2 regions of the Clostridium sp. 10cd* genome follow, and region 1 is predicted to be linked to the other one. Evidence: a T-box and tRNA genes for the amino acid it is inferred to sense, from the RefSeq annotation. Region 1 holds a T-box; the other holds one or more tRNA genes.

Evidence for each region. The T-box of region 1 lies ahead of serS (serine--tRNA ligase). A T-box ahead of a tRNA ligase gene usually reads a tRNA of that ligase, here a tRNA-Ser.
Region 2: it has a tRNA-Ser gene. The T-box ahead of serS (serine--tRNA ligase) is inferred to sense a tRNA for this amino acid. The anticodon was not compared.

The regions. Positions count from the first base shown of each region.
Region 1 is NZ_CP172347.1:7,175-10,543, forward strand. It holds gene gyrA (DNA gyrase subunit A) at 1-1,447, shown strand, start outside; T-box leader at 1,456-1,665, shown strand; gene serS (serine--tRNA ligase) at 1,705-2,991, shown strand.
Region 2 is NZ_CP172347.1:3,663,923-3,667,291, forward strand. It holds gene ACG3M1_RS18195 (HAD family hydrolase) at 1-449, opposite strand, end outside; gene ACG3M1_RS18200 (hypothetical protein) at 520-990, opposite strand; tRNA gene ACG3M1_RS18205 (tRNA-Ser) at 1,587-1,677, shown strand; gene cysK (cysteine synthase A) at 1,970-2,896, opposite strand; gene ACG3M1_RS18215 (RrF2 family transcriptional regulator) at 3,171-3,369, shown strand, end outside.

The sequences.
Region 1 (3,369 bases):
TCATCAGATTGACGTTACGGTACGCCGTACAAAATTTGAATTGAAAAAAGCTGAGGATCGTGCTCATATATTGGAAGGTTTGCGTATCGCACTGGATCACATTGATGAAATTATTCATCTGATTCGCTCCAGTCAGAATGATGCGGAAGCAAGAACTGGTCTGATGGAGCAGTTTAAACTCACGGAGATTCAGGCAAATGCAATCCTGGAGATGCGTTTGCGTCGTTTAACAGGCTTGGAACGCGATAAGATTGAAAATGAATATCGTGAGCTGATGAATACGATAGCAGATTTACGTGATATTCTTGCAAACCATGATCGTGTTCTCGGGATTATCCGTGATGAGCTGACTGAGGTTAAAAATCGCTTTGGCGATGAGCGTCGTACAGAAATCAGTGAGGCAGATTACGATATGCAGGATGAAGATTTAATTCCTGTTGAGGATGTTGTTATCACAATGACAACAAACGGTTATATCAAGCGTATGCCGACAGATACCTATCGTACACAGAACCGTGGAGGCCGCGGTGTGAAGGGTATGTCTGTAAATGAGGATGATATTGTTGATCTGCTGATTACAATGTCCACTCACGACTATCTGATGCTGTTTACCAATCTTGGCAAGGTTTACCGTATCAAGGGGTATAAGGTGCCGAATTCTGGTAGAACGGCTAAGGGCCTTCCGGTCGTGAATCTGTTAAATCTGGACAAGGAGGAGAAGGTGCGTGCACTTGTTCCTGTTCGTCCGGATAGTGAATCCTCCTTCCTGCTGTTTGTCACAAAGAACGGACTGGTTAAGCGAACACCGATGAGTGAATTCGATTCTATACGTCAGAATGGTAAAATCGCCATTACACTACGTGAATTTGATGAGCTGGTTGGTGTGAAGGAAACAACCGGAGATGATGAAATTATTATCGCAGGCTCCAATGGTAAGGCAGTTCGATTCCATGAAGATGATATTCGTGCTATGGGACGTACGGCAAGCGGTGTGAAGGGCTTTAATGTTGATGGCTCAATCGTAGTAGGTGCTGCCACTTCTAAAGAGGGAACACATCTGCTGGCTGTTAGTGAAAATGGTTATGGTAAGCGTACCGCTATTGAGGAATACCGTCTGACAACACGTGGAGCGAAGGGTGTAAAGACAATCAATGTTACCAATAAAACCGGTGAGCTTGTTTCCGTTCGCGCTGTAAATGGTGATGAGGATGCCATGATTGTTACAAACTCCGGTATTATTATCCGAATATCTGTTGATGATATTGGTATTTACAGCCGTAATACTCAGGGTGTTAAGCTGATCAACGTGGCAGATGAAGAATCTGTTGCCAAGGTGGCTATTGTTGAAAAGGAAGAAGAGGAGCCGGAAGAGGCTGCAGCTGGTGAAGCTTTGGAAAATAATGAAGAAACTACGGAACAGATAATTGACAATCCTGTAGAAGAATGATATAAAATAATAAAACGTTGAAAAGGTCAAGTAAGAAAGCAGGCTACTTTCAGAGATATAACGGTAGGTGTGAGTTATAATAGCTGCTTATGAAATCCGCCTTTGAGTGAATCAATGAACTATTAGTAGTTGATTACGGTAGCACCGTTATAGCTATGAGAGGGTATATCTTTATAGGTATATCAAAAAGGGTGGCAACACGAGGTATCGTCCCTTTATGGACATACCTCTTTTTTATATTCTAGGAGGTTATGATTATGCTTGATATGAAATTTTTACGCGAAAATCCTGAAATTGTAAAAGAAAACATAAAAAAGAAGTTTCAGGATCACAAGATTGAGCTTGTAGATAAAGTGATTGCTATGGATAAAGAGAATCGCTCTCTTAAACAACGAGGGGATGAGCTGCGAAGCAAGAGAAATGCTATGAGCAAGGAAATCGGCGGTCTGATGGCCAAAGGTTTAAAGGATGAGGCAAATGCTATTAAAGCCAAGGTTCAGGCTATGGCAGATGAAATGAAGGAAACAGAGGTTAAGGAAACTGAGCTTGCTGAGAAAATCAAGGAAATGATGATGCAGATTCCAAATATCATTCATCCTACGGTCCCGGTTGGTAAGGATGATTCAGAAAATGTTGAACTGCAGAAGTACGGCGAGCCTGTGATTCCTGATTTTGAAATTCCATATCATACAGATATTATGGAACGGTTTGAAGGTATTGATCTGGATAGTGCAAGAAAAGTTGCAGGGAACGGGTTCTATTATCTGATGGGAGATATTGCACGACTTCATTCTGCTGTCATTTCATATGCACGTGATTTTATGATTGATAGAGGATTTACATATGTTGTACCGCCTTTTATGATTCGTAGTAATGTTGTGACCGGGGTTATGAGCTTTGCGGAAATGGAAGGCATGATGTATAAGATTGAGGGCGAGGATTTGTATCTGATCGGTACCAGTGAGCATTCTATGATTGGAAAATTCATTGATACAATTCTTGATGAGAAAAAACTTCCTTATACTTATACAAGCTATTCTCCTTGCTTCCGTAAAGAAAAAGGTGCACACGGTATTGAAGAAAGAGGAGTTTACCGCATTCACCAGTTTGAGAAACAGGAAATGATTGTTGTTTGCAAACCGGAAGAAAGTGCAGACTGGTTTGTAAAGCTGTATACGAATACTGTTGATTTATTCAGAAGTCTGGATATACCAGTGAGAACCTTAGAGTGCTGTTCCGGTGATCTTGCTGATTTGAAGAATAAGTCTGTTGATGTCGAAGCATGGAGTCCACGTCAGAAAAAATATTTTGAAGTGGGAAGCTGTTCTAATTTGACAGATGCACAGGCAAGACGTCTTGGCATTCGCGTAAAGGGTGAGAATGGAAAATATTTTGCTCATACTTTGAATAATACGGTGGTAGCTCCACCTCGAATGCTGATTGCTTTTTTAGAGAATAATCTGAACAAGGACGGCAGTGTGAATATTCCGGAAAAATTGCAGCCATATATGGGAGGCACAAAAATATTGATGCCAAAAAATTAAGCAGTATTGAAAAGGTGATTTTTATATAAATTTCACCTTTTTTTAGTATCTAAAACAGCTTATTATTTGTTGGTTAAAAATAGCAGAAAAGCCTTTGTTTATCGTATTATTTGGATAAATAATACGATATTGTGACTCTCTGATTTACATCGATATTTGAATAATTGGACAATTGGTCATGTCGTTGCAAATGATTGCACAGCTTTTTTAGGCATTTTTGTTTCACGTGAAACAATTAAGGATAAATCAAGGAATTTCAGCTGTTACTTATGCTTGTTTCATAATGTTTTAAAAGAGATAATAAAAAATGTGTAAGCAAATAGAAGATAAGTTATAATGATGCTATACATAAAAAGGTAACCTTATATATGAAAATTA
Region 2 (3,369 bases), 940 kb from region 1:
GATTTCAGATTTTCAAACTTCGCTTTCCCAGTTCTTCCGGAGCATTCATAATCTCTGAAATATTTCTGAAGACCATGTACAGCAAACATTGCCTCAATATAACCATCCTGACAATTTGATACTATATACAATGGATACCGCGCTGACAGCTTTTCCAAAGTATCCTCAACATGGGGATACAGCCTACCGCCATGCTTTCGCAAATACTCACATTCGAATTCACAGCAGGTTTCGATAAGTCGCATCCGCTTTTCACAGGATAGCTCAGGAAACAGTCTTGCCGCGATATCCTCATTCAAAAGACCCATCACAGACGCAAGCATGTCTGCTGTTATAACTTTACCTTCGATTTTTTCCCGCTCCAGAATAACCGTATATGCTTCAGCGATTCTCTGCGTCGCATCCCAGAGTGTGCCGTCAACATCAAAAATAATTCCATCTGTTTTCATATGAACCTCTTCTATCAAACTGTAACCGTTAATTATCGTAGCATATTTTACAGAAAATGGCTACACTATTTCATGTATTCGCAGCAATCCGGATAAGAAAATTCGCATACCAGAAAAACTCATCATGGACTAGATCCATACGGATAATCGTATGCTCCTGCAGGGACAGCAGCTCCTGAGATAGCGGCTTCATAAGCAGAGTGTCCTTTCTGTGTGAAAATTGTCTTCCGTAATGCAGCGTTAAACGACTGCTTTTTATTTGAAAAGAACGCGGTCCCCATGTACTCGATTTCCCATAGGATGTTTTTTTATGCGCCAGCTGCCTGTTGAACATTTTCAAGGCTGTCTGATACAGCAACCAGCGACTGTGAACCTCAATCGCGTCGGAAAAGCATAAATCCGCATATCTAATGCTGGATGGGTGCTTGTGCAGCTGATGGATCAAATCCTGTAAATCTGTGTGATAGACCTCCTCATATGCAAGCAGATGCTCCTTTTGTTCTTTTGTTGCATGAAGTCTTATTTTAATCGTTCGATACATAACTGATTACCTCCTTTTACCCTTATATACGGATGGAAAAGGTGAAATTCCTAAAATTTATTAAATTTTTTTATTTCATTATTTTCATACCTTGCATATCTAGGAGATGATACGCATAGCAGTTATAACTCTTTTCTTTTACAGAGGTCCAGAAACTCATCATATGACATCTCCATATGATGGATAGCTGCGCTTATTTCTTCTCTCACTTCATTTTTCAGCGCATGAGGTTATGTGTGCTATACAGGATATGGGTATACATACTTATACAAATTTCTGTTTTGAAGGATGCAAAACCACGCAGTATCTACTTATGTATGCATATTCCTGAGCAACGATACGGCAGTTACTATTCAACTGTCTTAGACTGAGAAAACACGTGCACTACTAGAGATATCACCGTTGTTGCTATTGCCTGTATTTATATGATTACAGTATTTGAATATATTATGATGTGTGGACAATAGTAACTAACCGGGATGGGATATATGCACAAATTTAAAAATTAGGTATGGACTTTTAAAAACGATTATGATATACTTTTATGGCAGTGGAATAAAACGGTTTTATCTAACCACTTACTGCTGATCAGAGCTGGAGTAGTACTCAAGAGGCTGAAGAGGTGCCCCTGCTAAGGGTATAGGTCGGGAAACTGGCGCGAGAGTTCAAATCTCTCCTACTCCGCCATTAAAAAGTGAAACATCGCAATTGCGATGTTTTTTTATATACAGATCGTAGAAGAGAATTGAACACAGATTCTATGGTGTCGACTTAGGAGTAGGGCATAGGAAACGGTTAAGTGAACAGGCTATACTGTGAAACTCCAGGCATTCCAACAGCTGTGCATTCATTATGAAGCGCCCTATAGAAAAAGGAGGCTGGATAAATGATCATTACATGAAATTGATCAAAACCAAACCTCGTTTTCATAATATGGTTCCGTTTAAGAAAGAAATGTTTTTTGCGATCCCTGCTTCTGCTAATCCTCAAAAAGTACGGTGGAAAGATAACGTTCTGCAGTATCTGGCAAAAGAACAACAATTCGCTTTCCTGCAAACACATCCCGTTTCGCAAGCTGTAAGGCCGCATACATAGCTGCTCCACTGGAAATGCCGACTGCAATTCCCTCTTCCTGTGCAAGTTTTTTTGCTGTGGAAATAGCAGCTTCATCCTTGACCTGCACAATCTCATCTACAAGCTCTCCATGATAGTTTTTTGGTATAAATCCTGCACCGATTCCCTGAATTTTGTGCGGGCCTGCAGCTCCACCGGATAATACCGGAGAATTTTCAGGCTCCACAGCTACCATCCGGATATCCGCATTCTTTTCTTTCAGATAAGCTGCAACTCCACTGATTGTGCCACCGGTGCCGACGCCTGCGACAAATACATCAAGCTTTCCATCTGTATCTCTCCAGATTTCCTCTCCGGTATGAAGATAATGAGCGTTGGGATTGTCCGCGTTTTCAAATTGCTGAAGAATGATGGAATTCGGTATCTCCTTATGCAGCTCCTCAGCTTTGGCAATTGCTCCCGTCATCCCCTTACTTCCCTCAGTCAGTATCAGCTCAGCACCATATGCACGAATCATTTTCCTGCGCTCGACACTCATAGTTTCGGGAAGAACGATCATTAGGCGTATACCGAGAGCCGCCGCAGTCATCGCCAAACCGATACCTGTATTACCAGACGTCGGCTCAATCAGTACTGTGTCTTTGTCAAGCCTTCCTGCCTTTTTAGCCTCCATAATCATTTGATATGCAATGCGATCCTTTACACTTCCGCCAGGATTGAAAGCCTCTGTTTTCACCAGAATCTCTGCCTTTCCCTCTTTATTCAAACGATGAACCCTGATCAATGGCGTGCTGCCAATCAGTTCGGTTATGCTGTTATATATTTTCTCCATGTATTTGTTCTCCTTTTTCTTATCCATCTTCTTTTGTTATTTTATAGAAACTAAGGCGAGGTAATAACATCGTGTCGTATGATGAAACTTGTCAGCAATATGAATTTTCAGTTTCACGCTTCCATCTCCTATCATTTTACTGGGATTATATGTTATTTTCCTTTGATTGTCAATGCATAAGATTCAATATTCCTATAATTTTTGTATGATATGCTTGTCTTTTTGATATATATCAACTAAAATATAAGATAAGAATTGATGGGAGAGATATGATATGAAAATTTCTACAAAGGGCATATATGCACTGGAAGCCATGATTGAGCTGGCCTCAAGAAATACTGCATGTGTCAGTATTCGCGATATAGCTGATGCCAGAAACTGCTCGGTGAAATATCTGGAACAGATTTTCAAACAATTGAAAAAAGCACAGCTCCTGATAAGTATACGCGGCAAGGATGGCGGCTATCAGATTG